4 regions of the Shewanella sp. 10N.286.52.A9 genome follow, and region 3 is predicted to be linked to each of the others. Evidence: predicted binding sites of a transcription regulator. Region 3 holds the regulator's gene; each other region holds the start of a gene.
What was found. The regulator LexA, encoded in region 3, represses DNA repair genes until DNA is damaged. The targets are predictions, from matches to a motif close to TACTGTATNNNNATACAGTA.
Positions count from the first base shown of each region.

Region 1: the regulator LexA is predicted to act here: its motif matches at 2,080-2,099, upstream of AB4128_RS02295 (YebG family protein).
Region 2: the regulator LexA is predicted to act here: its motif matches at 1,819-1,838, upstream of recN (DNA repair protein RecN).
Region 4: the regulator LexA is predicted to act here: its motif matches at 1,472-1,491, upstream of dinB (DNA polymerase IV).

Region 1 is NZ_JBFRJQ010000003.1:42,624-46,502, forward strand. It holds gene prc (carboxy terminal-processing peptidase) at 1-371, opposite strand, end outside; gene proQ (RNA chaperone ProQ) at 394-1,029, opposite strand; gene AB4128_RS02290 (GAF domain-containing protein) at 1,298-1,756, opposite strand; gene AB4128_RS02295 (YebG family protein) at 1,775-2,068, opposite strand; gene AB4128_RS02300 (paraquat-inducible protein A) at 2,283-2,912, shown strand; gene AB4128_RS02305 (paraquat-inducible protein A) at 2,902-3,552, shown strand; gene AB4128_RS02310 (MlaD family protein) at 3,539-3,879, shown strand, end outside.
Region 2 is NZ_JBFRJQ010000011.1:26,748-30,626, forward strand. It holds gene AB4128_RS09830 (YjaG family protein) at 1-601, shown strand, start outside; gene AB4128_RS09835 (AEC family transporter) at 785-1,750, shown strand; gene recN (DNA repair protein RecN) at 1,891-3,549, shown strand; gene AB4128_RS09845 (phosphatidylglycerophosphatase A) at 3,626-3,879, opposite strand, start outside.
Region 3 is NZ_JBFRJQ010000001.1:204,128-208,006, reverse strand. It holds gene coxB (cytochrome c oxidase subunit II) at 1-825, opposite strand, end outside; gene AB4128_RS00985 (cell division inhibitor SulA) at 1,266-1,772, opposite strand; gene lexA (transcriptional repressor LexA) at 1,769-2,386, opposite strand; gene plsB (glycerol-3-phosphate 1-O-acyltransferase PlsB) at 2,796-3,879, shown strand, end outside.
Region 4 is NZ_JBFRJQ010000011.1:119,305-123,183, reverse strand. It holds gene bfr (bacterioferritin) at 294-764, shown strand; gene bfr (bacterioferritin) at 777-1,244, shown strand; gene dinB (DNA polymerase IV) at 1,557-2,636, shown strand; gene AB4128_RS10205 (aminoacyl-histidine dipeptidase) at 2,730-3,879, opposite strand, start outside.

The DNA.
Region 1 (3,879 bases), on a different contig from region 3:
TCATAGCGACGTTTTTGCAATAAAGAGAACATATCAAAGGCAGGAGCGATATTGCCCGTTTTGACCATATCGTCAAACTGAGTTTGATATTGCTTGAAGCTATCTACATCAGCTTGGGTAAGCACATTACGTCTGAAATCTAACTGTTGCAGATAACGGTCATAAATGAGCTTAGAAAAAGCATCATCAAGTTCAAAGCGATGGTAATGAGAACGGGTAAATAAATTCGTTACTCTTTTACTCGCAACCTTATGTTGAGGCTCTTGCTCAAGTTTGGGTAACTCGTTGATTTGAATAGTGGGTGAAATTGCCCAAGCCGAAAAACCGACAAATAAAGTGGCAATCGACGCAGCCAAAGTGAGTTTTCGCATCAACAAGTTACTCCTTAAATGATCACGATAATAAAATATGCTCGGCACGTACTTTAACGACTAAACCAGAATCAAGTTGTACATGGACATCTTCTTTCTTGATATCAGTGATAACGCCGGCAACTGGATTTTGCCCTAACTTCACACTAACACGTTGTTTTTGTTTAAGCTCGTCAAATTTTGCTGGCACATAATTAACTTTTGGTTCAGCAGGCTTTTTCGCTTTTGCTGGACGGTCTTTCTTAACTGGAGCAGTTTTTGCTGAAGGTGCTTTTCTAGCAGGCTTCTTTGGATTTGCTTTTGCAGCTTGTGCTTGGCGCTTCGCCTTTGCTTTCTCTTGGCCTTCTTTTAGAGTTTGCTGAGCGTGATCAATATGCTCTTGCTCAAGCTCACCACAATCTTGGCCATCTAAGTCGATACGCTGTACGCCTGCTTTAACGCCTTTAAGGTAGCGCCAGCTACTTGTATAACGTCTAAGTGCAACACGTAATTGTGTCTTACTTACTTTAGAATCATCAGCCAACCTTTCAGCTAAATCTTGAAACAAACCAATTTTTAATGGCTTAGTTTCACCTTCTGCAATAAAGCATAAAGGAAAAGTTTCATATAAATACGCTAAAACTGCGTTGGTGTCGGTCAACTTGTCTGTTGATTCCATTTTTACTTCCACGTTATATAAGGGGACTGGTTAATAGCTTTCTTGGCTAGTACAGTCGTTTGTCTTTCGTTAAACAGAGTCTTGCTTAACGTTCAAATTAGCACTTCCTACATGATTGCTAAAGCAATTGAAACATGCCTTAACAAATTAACTTAGTTAGCTGCAATTTTACAGTAAATAAATTTTCCAGTAGTTAATGCGTGCAGCTCAGTATTATAAAGCGCATCACAGCGATTGCGACCTGCAATTTAGATTATTTGTTCGCAAATTAAGCAAATAAGCAAGATTCGAAGCTTTTTACTAAAATTTCGAGACCTTTTTGATCGTCTGTATCAAAACGATTCAACAATGGACTGTCAATATCGAGCACGGCAACCACATCATTTCCGTTACGAACCGGCACAACAATTTCTGAATTACTGGCTGCATCACAAGCAATATGCCCTTCAAATTGGTGTACATCTTCAACAAGTTGAGTCTGATCTAGTGCCGCAGCTGTCCCACAAACTCCTTTGCCTATCACAATACGAGTACAGGCAACTTTACCTTGAAACGGGCCTAAGACTAATTGGTCTGCTTTTTTAATGTAAAAGCCAACCCAATTTATATTGTCTAAATTATCATTTAACAACGCCGAAAAGTTTGCCATGCCAGCAATCAGATCATCTTCGCCTTCCATTAATGCTAATACTTGACGGTTCAATGTGTCATAAAACTCAGCTTTCATTCTACTTCCTAAAATATTTTATTCTGTTGGCGCTTTTTTATTAGTTTTTTTCGTGGCTGCTTTATTGGCAACTGGCTTAGGTTTTACTACGCCTTTTAATAAATTAGCTAGCTCATCTTTATTAGAAGCTAAGTAAAAAGCAAGCTTCTCTACACTATTCTCGTCAATTTCGAGTTCAGCGCTAGTAATAAAAGGAACTAAGTTATCAGCAATGTCGAGCATTTTGTCATAGGCATCGGCTTCCTTTTTAGATGTAAATGTCATCTTTTCCACCCCTTCTCTTACCACGACAAACTTTGTAATTACCGCCATGATTAACCTCTTACTGTTTTTATATACAGTGCATAGAGTGTCATAGAACTAACTTCTGATGCAAGTATTCTGATTATTCTGGTATTATCTGATTTTATTGTATCTTGAATAATTGACGTTTTGACTATTTAAAGCCATATTTTGTGCACTTTAGTCAGATATTGTTCAGTAATTTAGAGCTCTTAATTATATAGATGGATGGTTTGCGCTTTATATGCCAAAAAATGTAGATCAAGAGAGCATCGTTTTATGTCGCTCTTGTGACTTAGCAGTTCAGCGCCGTGCGCTACCTTCGAATGTCAGGGCCCTATGTCCTCGCTGCCATACGGCACTCTATGATGTGCCATATTGCTCTATTAACGGCATGCTAGCTTTGTGTATTACCGCGCTACTTTTTTTTATTCCAGCTAATTTTTTACCCGTTTTAGAAATCCATTTTTTGGGTAGCATCCGTGCAACGACTGTCTACGAGACAGCCATCGCAGTTTGGGCACAAGGTTATTGGATTGTCGCTGTTGCAGTTATTGCCTCAGCAGTGATTGCTCCTGGCTTATTAATACTGTCGATATTGCTACAAATCATTATCGTAAAAAGCAACTTACACAGCTATTTTTGGCAACGAACCTATCGGCGTTTGCTGAAAAACCAAGCCTTACTCACCCAATTATCAATGTTAGAAATTTATGTCATTTCTTTCTTGGTGGCCGCATTCAATTTATCTGACTTTGCGGATATCTATTTAGGCATGGGAACTTTTTGTTTCGGAATGTTATTTTTGGTTATTTTGTTTTTGCAACGTGAGTATAATCTGGAACATATGTGGAAGCTGACTCATGACGAATAAAATAGAACAAGCTAAAAGCAATGATTACCAGCAAGGTAAAGATATCGGAATGACCTTGTGTGGGGTATGTCGCAACATTAACCCTATTGAGCAAGGGTATTGCAGCCGCTGCGAATCAAAAATACAACCTCGTAATGAACAGAGCTTGCAACAAAGCTGGGCGTTATTAATTACTGCAGCGATTTTATTAATACCAGCCAATATTTATCCAATCACTATGCTCACAAACCAAGGCAAAGTGACTTACGATACTATTTTTACTGGGATAGTACATTTAGTGCATTCGGATATGATCCCTATTGCCATTATCGTATTCACCGCCAGTATTTTAGTACCATGGCTAAAAATTGCTGGACTAGCGATATATTTAACTGCGATTAGTTTTAACTTACCAGTTTCAAAAAAGAAGCTCATGGTGGGGTTTCATATTATTGAATGGATTGGCCGTTGGTCTATGTTGGATTTATTCGTTATTGCACTGACAGTTGCGGTAGTCAATATGGGTCAACTTTTAGATGCTAAACCCGCTCCGGCAGCAACCGCATTTGCACTCGTTATCTTACTGACTCAATTGGCAGCTAAGGTGCTTGATACACGTTTACTTTGGGATCGCTTGGACAAAAAAAATGACACGAATTGAATCACCAAAAGTCGTTAAAAAGAAACTTTTCTCTCCGATTTGGTTACTTCCTATTGTTGCCCTGGTATTAGGGGCTTGGCTAGGTGTTAAAAGTATCAAAGAGTCGGGAATTGAAGTTCAAGTGCACTTCCCTAGTGCTATCGGTATCGATATCGGTAAAACCCTAGTTAAATATCAGGGATTAACGGTCGGTAAAGTCACCGATATCAGCATTGATAAAGACCTTTCTGGCGTCAATGTTAAAATCATTATGGATTATCGCTCTGATCCATTTTTAAACAAAAATACCCAGTTTTGGCTTGTGACTCCAAAAGCAAGTATCACAGG
Region 2 (3,879 bases), on a different contig from region 3:
ACCCGGTTTCTTTAAACGTTTAAAAGCGTTGTCTTTACCTCAAAAGCAATTATTTGCTACCGCACTTTGCCAACGCATGTTGCCAAATTATCAGTTATTTTCTGAAGTTTGCGAATTTGGCGAGCCAAAAACACTCAGCACTGTCTTAGAGCTATTGTGGCAATCTCAATACGATAAAAAACTTAAATTTAACTATGACATTCATTTACAACGCTTAGAAGACAACACCCCTGAGCCAAGTAACTTTGAAGCATACGGAGTTTACCCAGCAATGGATGCAGCTGTTGCGTTAACCACCTTACTTGGCGGTATTCAGGGTAAAATTGAAGAAGACATTACTAACATCAGTAAATTATCTTCAAGTACAGTAGCCAACTACATTGAAGCTATCAGTGTTGATGAACTTCAAGATGAATTAAACGAAGAAGTCGTAGAAGAGTTTGTTTTCGCACATCCTGTGATGCAGGAAGAAAAAGAACTACAAGGGATGCTACTGGATATTATTGAAGCTAACCCTAAATTATCAGCTGAATTCGTTAAAGAGTTACGTAAAGAAATAGTCGACGCTGGTGTTTCTAATATTGGGATCAGTGTTCAGTAACTGAGTTTTTTGTTTGGAATATTTATTGGCAAGATTTATGGGCATTCAGCCTATAAATAAACTTTGAGTTCACTCGTTCGTGCGCTCAGAGTTGCACTTGCATCATTAACTTATTCGCCACCCCAATGACTGTCAAATCAACAATGTCATTGACTTCCAATAGACACACATAAGGAGAAGATGATGGCCAACATTTTAACTCCCCTTATTGCTGTCTTTGGCATCATGTTGCTAGGCTTTATTGTTCAAAAGCTTAAAGTGCTTCCTCATGATACCGACTTTACATTAAACGAATACGTCTATTACGTGGCGTTCCCCGCTATTTTATTCATTGCGTTAGCCGAAACCGATATACATGAGATCATGCAATGGGGCTTTATTGCGGCCTTTGGTATTGCAATGGTTGTGACCTATTTCATTACGGTGCTCATTTCATCTATCGCAGATAAAAAACAACCAGCACTAGCCGCTATCAGAGGGTTAAATACCAGCTTTGGTAATACCGCATTTATTGGTATTCCACTAATGATGATGCTTTATCCAGATAACAATCACGCAATCACAGCTGCTGCTATTGCGAGTTTGTTATCTGTCATTATGTTTGCCTTTGCAATGGTCAATATGGAACTTGCCATCAATAAAAAGCAAAAACGACACCCTGTGCTTATTATGTTGAATGCGTTAATTAGTAATCCCATTGTTATTGGTTGCACTTTAGGAGTCATGGCATCAGCTTTGTATATCCCAATTCCTGATAGCATCAGCATGATGATGAGGTTAATTGGCAATACCTCAAGCCCATGTGCGCTGTTTGCGATTGGTATGGTTCTCGCTAAAGCAATGCATGGAGGTACAGAGCCTGAAACACCACCTCACCATCTTGCAATCGAAATGGGCATATTAAATATACTTAAACTCGTGATTCAGCCATTAATTGCTTATGGTTTACTACGCTATTTTAATGTCGATAACGAGTTACTTATCATGGGGGTCATCTTAGCTGCATTACCAACTGCAGCAAGTGTTTACTTACTCGCACAGCGTTATCAAACCTATGGGTTATCGAGCGCTAAATGCATCTTGATTAGTACCCTTGCCACCTTTATTAGCCTTCCCCTGATTGAACAATTACTTGAACAGCTCAACTAAATACTCAGCTTCTTGCTGCTAATAACTTCCACATAAATACAACTCAAAAAAATTAGCAACCAGCACTTTACTGTATATAAAAACAGTGTAGACTGTTTATAAATACAGTGGTTTGGTGTTTCTTTACACAGGGATTGATTATGCTTTGCCAATTAAGCATTAATAATTTTGCGATTGTACGTTTTCTTGAACTTGACTTTAAAGCCGGAATGACCAGCATCACGGGGGAAACTGGTGCCGGTAAATCTATCGCTATCGATGCGCTAGGCCTATGCTTAGGCAATAGAGCCGATGCCAATACCGTTCGCCCTGGGGCAAACAAAGCTGAAGTTTCTGCACGTTTTTCGCTTGAAGATGTGCCGTATGCTAAACGCTGGCTTGAAGATAATGATCTTGATGTCGATGAAGAATGTATTTTACGTCGAACGATTAGCGCCGACGGTCGCTCTAGAGCCTACATTAATGGTAACCCTGTCCCACTCACTCAACTTAAAGCACTAGGACAATTATTTGTCGGAATTCATGGGCAGCACGCTCACCATGCCATGCTTAAAAGTGAGCATCAACTTACCTTACTCGATAGCTATGCCAACCACAGTATCCTTATCGACAATGTCAGTAAAAGCTATCAACGCTGTAAGCTCATTGAAAATGAATTAAAACAATTACAGTTAAACCAACAAGAGCGTATTGCCCGCAAACAACTTCTACAATACCAAGTCGAAGAACTGGACGAATTTGCTTTAAAGCCAGGTGAATTTGAGCAAATAGAGCAAGAACACAAACGCTTGGCTAACGGCAGTGATTTAATTGAAAATTGTCAATTAACGCTTCAATTGCTTAGCGAGGACGATGAGCACAATATTGAGTCCTCATTAAATCGGGTGATAGGTTTTGCCGATCAATTACAATCATTTGATCCAGCATTGCAAAGTGTTGCAAACATGCTCAATGAAGCCTTAATTCAGGTACAAGAAAGTACCAGTGAAGTTCAAGACTATTTAAGCAAAATAGAGCTAGATCCTGAGCATTTTGCATTTTTGGAACAACGTATTTCCAAAGCCATGCAACTGGCAAGAAAGCATCATGTTCAAACAGAGCATTTAGCTGAACACCATCAAGCATTAGCCATAGAATTAAAAGAGCTAAATAACGATGCAACCCGACTAGATGAGATTCAACAGCAAGTTGACGACAGTAAACAAGCTTATATTAAAAGCGCTCAAAAACTCAGCCAAAGCCGCCTTCGCTATGCAAAAGAGCTTAATAAACTTGTCACTCGCTCGATTCATGAATTGAATATGCCTAAGGGTAAGTTTTCTATAGAAGTCAATTTTAACCCTGACATTCAATCTGTTACTGGTAGCGATCAAATTGAATTTCAAGTGACCACTAACCCAGGACAACCCCTTCAACCGATTGCAAAAGTCGCTTCTGGTGGTGAGTTATCACGTATTGGTTTAGGTATTCAAGTTATTACTGCGAAAAAAGTTGCCACGCCGACACTCATATTTGATGAAGTCGATGTCGGTATTTCTGGGCCAACTGCAGCTGTTGTAGGACGTATGCTGCGCAGTTTAGGGGAATCTACTCAAGTTATCTGTGTGACCCATTTACCTCAAGTTGCAGGTAATGGTCACCAACATATGCTGGTGAACAAGTTTAGTAAAAGTGGTGGCACTGAAACACAAATGAAACCCCTTGATAAAGAGCAAAGGATCAGTGAATTAGCTAGGTTATTAGCTGGTGATGTTATTACAGAAAACACACTTGCTAACGCTCGAGAGCTACTTCAATAGCTAAGATAGTAAAATGCGCACTAATCACTAAAAAGCCCACCAATTGGTGGGCTTTTTAGTGATTATCAATCAAGACTTATACGAAATAATAGATAAGCTGCAGACAGATTAATGCAAAAAAGCCTGCTAAAACATCGTCAATCATAATACCAAAGCCGCCATGCACTTTGGCATCTAGCCAACGAATAGGCCAAGGTTTCAAAATATCAAAAAAACGGAATAGTGCAAAACCAATGACTAACCATATTAAGCCCGCTGGGGCAGCTATCATGGTAATCATTAAGCCAGCAACCTCATCCCAGACAATGGCGCCATGATCATGGACTCCCA
Region 3 (3,879 bases):
CTCATCAAAGGTCAGGGTTTGCGACAGTGACGCTTCGGCCGCGGCTTTTGCATCAGCAGTTAGTTGTTTTTGATCTTTTAGCCATTGCTCAAAGTCTGCTTCAGAAACGGCTTCAACTACCACCGGCATGAATCCGTGGTCTTTACCACACAACTCAGCACATTGACCTCGGTAGGTACCAACCTTATCAATCTTGGTCCAAGCTTCATTAATAAAACCTGGGTTAGCATCTTTTTTCACCGCAAATGCAGGAACCCACCAAGAGTGAATCACATCATCTGAAGTCATTAAAAAGCGTACTTTACGATTGATTGGCAGAACGAGGGGCTTATCGACTTCTAGTAGGTAAGTTTCAGTTTTCGTTTCTGTCCCAGTAATTTGATCGGCAGGGGTGGAAAGTAAACTGTAAAACTCGACGTCTTCATTAAAATAGCTGTAATGCCATTTCCATTGAGAGCCGGTTACTTTGATAGTTAACTCCGCATCACTTGGGTCTTCCATAGCAATGAGGGTTTTTGTGGCAGGAATTGCCATACCAATGAGGATAAGAAACGGCACGACAGTCCATGCTATTTCCACTTTGGTACTATCATGGAAATCAGCAGGTACTGCACCCTTTGATTTTCTATGATAAATCATGGAGTAAATCATGATTCCAAATACCACAACACCAATAGCACAACAGATATAAAGAATGATCATATGGAGGTCGTAAACCTTACCACTGATCTCTGTTACCCCTTGGGTCATGTTAAGCGGCATATCAGCCGCTGCAAGTGGCACTGCAAAAAACAGCACCATTAATCCATACAACAATCGCTTCACAAGACTACTCCTCTGCCAATTGCGATTTGCAATAACAACAAGGAAAAGTCACACAGTAATACTCTGCTCTATGCAAACTTTTCTATTCCCGAAAAAGTTTGATCACTTCAAAGTACACGGTGGCAGTGAGTATTAATACTCGATTATTCTATTGGGTTTTGGTGGCCACACTTGTACCTAATACTGAACTTTTCAATTCTTAAATTGACGCTTTTTATTCAAGGCTTTCTATACCGCATGGTACCAGCACAATCTTTACAGCGTTTTATCACTTATGTTCATTTTTACCACTAAGAGAGGTCAATAAATGTTACTCCCTTGTTAACTACATTACTTGGAGATTAAATATTGATCAAGATCACTTTATCATCTAATTTGCTGAAAAAAGGCGCAAAAAAAAGCCCGTCACCGAAATGAAGGGCTTTTTTAGCAAATAGACTTTAGTGAAATGCAGATAAATTCAATTGGGTTGCAGCCACAGGATTACTGGCGTTTAATTGGTCAACACGTAAGTGAGTATTTACATCTTCAATAATGACACCTTGCGCTAAGGCGCTTTTAGCGACTAATTGAATGCGACGATTATCACGAGCATCTAATGGGGTTGTCCATGTAATCACTGCGCTGGATGTACCACTTGTGAGTGCTTTTTCCATTGCCCACAGTGTTTCGACTTCATCTTTAGTGTGAACCAGTAATACACGGTCCATTCTGACATTGGCGTTCGCTAGAATTTGTTTGTAACCAATGTGAGGCGGATTAATCAGTACAATCCATCGCCCTTGTTGACTTAATACGGCTAACTGGCCGCATAGCTGAGTTAATTCAGTTAACCCTTGGTTAGCTGTTTGTTTGGTTTCGATACCTTGCTTTACTGGCGCAGCTGCTGATGCCATGTCCATCCATAAACCTGGGTGACGTGGTGCATTACCTATTAATGTGTTCATAACCAACCTCCATTACGGATAACGCCAACAGCGAGCCCTTCAATCGTAAGGCTTTGGCATGTTAAATCGACTTTTATCGGCGAGTACTGCTCGTTTTCTGCATGCAGATAAACAACGTTGCCTTTCTTTTCAAAACGCTTCACGGTGACATCATCATCAACACGGGCAACAACGACTTGACCATTTTTAGCTTGCTGCATTTTGTGAACCGCTAATAAGTCACCTTCAATAATGCCAATATCCTTCATACTGTCGCCACGAACACGTAGTAAGAAATTAGCATTGGGTTTAAACATTTCAGGATCAACTTGAAAGTATTGTTCAACATGTTCTAACGCCAAAATTGGTTCACCAGCCGCAACCTGACCAATCAGTGGTAAGCCTTCTTCGACTTCCTCTTCTTCTTGGACCATACGGATACCGCGAGAGGTACCTGGAATAATTTCAATGCAACCTTTTTTAGCGAGTGCTTTTAAATGTTCTTCTGCAGCATTAGCACTTTTAAAGCCTAATCTAGTGGCAATTTCTGCACGAGTTGGTGGCATACCTGTCTCGGCAATATTGCATTTAATTAATTCTAGAATTTCAGCTTGTCGTGGCGTTAAAGGTCTCATGTTGATTCCTGTTTTTTTATACAGTGACTGTCATTATATACAGTATCTTTGGTCGCGCAAGTATTAACCAACATTTTTTGCTGATAAAGCAATAGATATGAATTTTTATCGAAGTTTTTAGTTATTTAAAGCTAATTAAATCAGTGATTTATTGTTTTTGTGGGGCGTCGGTAAATTAGTGTGTTTTATTATTGATGACTCAAGTGAATAAGCCAAAAAGTACTGGATACCGTCTATTTATACAGTACTGTACCTAAATGTTTTGCTACTTACTAAGTGATTGATACTTGATGTTAGAACCAACAAAACTTGCTACTTAAATGTTAACTAGATTTACCGAGGTTAGTGTAACTGAATGATATTCTGGTATCCTATGCGCAATAAATCGTTGTTGATAATGCGAAGACCCATGTTAAAACCAGATTCTATCATTGCTAAATCATTACGTTGGATTCAGAAATTAATGGTACACAGTGTTGTTGTGCCTGAGGATCCGTTCGCTGACCTTAACTTAGATCCTGACAAACCAGTGGTCTATGTGATGAAAACGGAGTCGCTGAGTGATATTGCTGCCTTACATGAAATGACAGCTAAATATAACTTGCCAAGTCCGTATGAACGGTTAGATGTTGATGGTTTCAATACCCCTAGAATTGTGTGTGTGGAAGGGCGTAAACCCTTGTTTGGTAAGCGCCATAGTAGCGATAAATTTGTAGCAAACTTTACTAAGTTGCTCGAATTACACCAAAAGAACAAAGAACTCGACATCCAGCTTGTGCCTGTAAGCCTATATTGGGGTCGTATCCCAGGTAAAGAAGATGACACCATGACCGCTGCGGTTTTTGAGCGTGAAAACCCAACATGGTTACGTAAATGGTTAATGATTCTATTTTTAGGTCGCCATAATTTCATTCAATTTTCTAATGCCATGTCGCTGCGTTATATGGCTGATGAACACGGCACAGATGTCAGTATTGCGCATAAGCTTATCCGTGTGGCTCGTGTGCATTTTCGCCGTCAACGTAAAGTGATGACGGGGCCTCAGCTTCCTAATCGTCAAGCGATGTTCAATTCGCTGTTAAAGTCAGAATCCATCAAGCGTGCCATTCAAGAAGAAGCCGTTAACAAAAAAATTCCCGAAGAAAAGGCACGTGAAAAAGCCATTGAGTACCTTGATGAAATCGCAGCAGACTATTCGGATAACTTGATTCGTATTGCTGAGCGTTTCTTAACTTGGCTTTGGAACAAGTTATACAGTGGTATTAGCATCAAGAGTGCGGAGCAAGTTCGTAAACTGCATCATGATGGTCATGAAATCGTTTATGTGCCGTGTCATCGAAGCCATATGGATTACTTATTACTGTCATATATTCTTTATTATCAAGGCATGGTTCCACCGCATATTGCGGCAGGGATTAATCTTAACTTTTGGCCGGCAGGTCCAATGTTCCGCCGTGGTGGTGCCTTCTTTATCCGTCGTAGTTTTAACGGTA
Region 4 (3,879 bases), on a different contig from region 3:
ATAGTTTGTCATTTCATTCGATACAAAATTTACAAAAATCTTTTTAGGTAACATTTTACGATTATTCTGTGATCAAGCGCATGTAGCGTTTTTGTATTTTTAACCTATAACCGTGATTCCATTGAAGTTAACGGTATTTAAACTGAAGTGAAACTAGTTAATAACCTAAGTTGTAATGATAATGATTATCACTAATCAAGTGTATGATTTTAAAGGGTATTTGTAATTAATGAACGTATGTACTATCCTGTTGGAAATTGATCCAGATCAATCTTGAATTAAAGGACAGAATTATGAAAGGCCACCCTAAAGTAATTAGTCAGCTGAATAAAGTGCTGACGTGTGAGTTAACTGCCATTAACCAGTATTTCCTACATGCACGCATGTTCAAACATTGGGGTTTAGAAAACCTGAATGAAAAAGAATACAAGAAATCGATTCAAGATATGAAGCATGCCGACAAGCTAATTGAGCGCGTGTTATTTCTGGAAGGATTACCCAATTTACAGCAACTCGATAAGTTACGTATTGGTGAGCATTGTGAAGAGATGCTTGATTGTGACGAGCAAGCGTTAACCGAGCAGCTTGTCGTACTGAAAGAAACCATCAAGTTGTGTGAAGCAGAGCGTGACTATGTGAGTCGTGATCTACTTGAAGATTTACTCGAAGATGAAGAAGAACATCTTGATTGGATTGAGTCTCAAAAAGAACTCATCAATCAAACAGGTATTCAAAATTACCTTCAATCACAAATTAAAGATTAATAGGAATTTAACATGAAAGGTCATCCAGAAGTTATTGCAGCGCTAAACGCACTATTAACCGGTGAATTGTCGGCGATGGATCAATATTTTGTTCATGCTCATATGTATGAAGATTGGGGATTTGATGAGTTATACACTCGTATTCTTCATGAATCAGACGATGAAAAAGCGCATGCTGCCAAGTTAGTACAACGTATTTTATTCTTAGAAGGTACTCCAGACGTTGCGAGTCGTGAAGCACTCAACATAGGTAAAGATGTTGAAGAGATGCTGAAAAATGATTTGAACTACGAGTATGCCGTTGCTGATCATTTACGTGAAGTCATTGCACTTTGTGAAGAAAAAGAAGATTTCCAAACTCGTGAAATCTTAGAAGTATTATTAGATGATACTGAATCAGATCATATGTACTGGTTAGAAAAACAAATTCGACTGATTGATCGTGTTGGATTACAGAACTATTTACAGACGAAAATGTAAAAAGTCACTGGTATTAACAAGCCCAACAATGTTGGGCTTTTTTGTTTTTGTACTAAGTTACTTGATGAAAAGGTCACTATAAAAGGGCTTAGATAAAAAATGTGTAACAGACTCCTCCGTAACTAAATTACCATGTTAAGTCGCAAACGCTTGTTGAAATAGCTAAGTTCGGTTCATTGTTAAGCAGATTTGATTCAAATATCAGCGTTACTAGTGTTATTACACGATACTGTTTATTTATACAGTGATTTTGTCCATCTGCTATGATAAATTAATTAATCAGTTAATGAGCTAGAAAGAGCTTGCTTGAAAATGGTCCGTAAAATTATTCATATCGACATGGATTGTTATTTTGCAGCGGTGGAGATGAGAGACTTTCCAGAATTGCGTGGCAAACCCATAGCTGTGGGTGGCAGAAGCGATCGCAGGGGCGTGATCAGCACGTGTAATTATGAAGCTCGCCAGTTTGGTGTGCGCTCTGCTATGTCGAGTTATCAGGCGTTAAAATTATGCCCAGATCTCACTTTAGTGCCAGGTCGAATGGATGTCTATAAATCAATTTCCGTACAAATTAGAGCTATCTTTCATCGCTATACCGATTTAGTTGAACCTTTATCTTTAGATGAAGCTTATCTAGATGTCACGGACTGTCATGCCCACAAGGGCAGTGCCACTTTAATTGCTAAGGCGATTCGTCAAGAAATACTCGATGAAACCGGGTTAACAGCATCAGCAGGTGTTGCGCCCATTAAGTTTCTTGCCAAAATTGCTTCAGATTTAAATAAGCCTAATGGTCAGTATGTTATCCCTCCTGAAGATATTAACGCCTTCGTAAAGCCATTAACGCTGAACAAAATTCCTGGCGTAGGTAAAGTGACTTCGGCAAAGCTAGCCGCCCTTGGTCTAACAACCTGTGAAGATGTGCAACATTACCCAAGTGATAAACTGATTGCAGCATTTGGTAAATTTGGGCGAGTTCTGATTGAACGTGCGCAAGGTATCGACAATCGGACAATCAGCCCCAATCGAGTCAGGAAATCGGTCGGAGTTGAAACCACACTGGCACAAGATATTTTTACGCTTGATCAGTGCAATAATGTTATGCCGCAGTTAATTCAAGAACTCATTGCTCGAGTTCACCGCAGTGCAAAGGATAGGCAAATTCATAAGCAAGTGGTTAAGCTCAAGTTTAATGATTTTAAACAGACCACGATTGAACACCGTAGTGATGAAATATCATTGAACCTGTTTCATGATTTATTAAGCCAAGCTCTAGCGCGAGCAAATGGCAGGGGGATTCGTCTAGTCGGCGTGTCGGTCGGATTAGCTGATATTGAAATTGATACCAAAGATAAACAGTCGAACACTGAACAACTTGATTTAAACTTTTAAGCTGATGCGTATTTTACTGACTACTCGCTTCGCTTAAATGAAAAAGGCTGCCATTCTCAATGAGAATGGCAGCCTTTTTGACGTTTTTACTAATTAGTCTTTTGCTGGAATACGTTCAAGTACTGCAAGCAGTAACTCCCAGTATTGTCCAACGGTTGTGATATTAACCATTTCATCAGGACTATGCGGGAAGCGAATTGTAGGACCAATGGATACCATATCCATAGTCGGGTAGGGTTCTTTAAACAGACCACATTCAAGACCTGCGTGGATCACCATGATCGTAGGGTCTTTTTTATAAATGTCGTTATAAGTGTCACGAACTATCGCCATTACAGGTGAGTTATTATCAGGTTTCCAGCCAGGGTATGCGCCTGAAAGTTCGATACTTGCACCTGATAAGTTAGCTAATGCTGTTAACTGAGTTTCGATTTCTTCACGACCGGAGTTTATTAACGAGCGGATAAGGCATAGGACTTCTACAGACTCATTTTCAGTGTTGATAACACCAACATTCAGTGATGTTTCTGTTACGCCTTCAACTTCATCACTCATGCGCATAACACCATTCGGGCATGCATGAAGTAAGTCAATTAAGGTATTCTGCGCTTCTTCACCGATGACCTTTTCTGGTGTCTCGATTGATTCAAGTGTCAGTAACATGTCAGGATCGGCAATCGATAGCTCTGCACGTACTAAGGCTTGGAACTCAGTAATCGCTTGTTCAAGTTTTACTTGGTTTTCACTAGGTAACATAAAGCTGATATTCGCTTCACGAGGAATCGCATTACGTAATGAACCACCAGTAAAGTTAACTAATTCAAGTGCTAAATCGTCCGCATAAATGAATAGGAATCGTGCTAATAATTTATTCGCATTACCACGACCTAAATGAATGTTCACACCAGAGTGACCACCTTTAAGTCCCGACAAGGTTAATTTGAAGCTGGCATTGGTTTGCTCAGGGGCTTGCCACGACATCGGCACGCTTATTTGTGCATCAACACCGCCAGCGCAACCCATATAAATTTCGCCTTCCTGTTCAGAATCGGTATTAATTAAAATATCAGCATCAAGCATGCCTGCTTCGAGTCCAAAAGCGCCGGTCATGCCAGCTTCTTCATCAATAGTTAACAAGACTTCTAATGGGCCGTGTTTAATGTCATCAGCACCTAACACTGCAAGAGCTGATGCCATACCGATACCATTATCAGAGCCCAATGTGGTTCCGTTAGCTTTTACC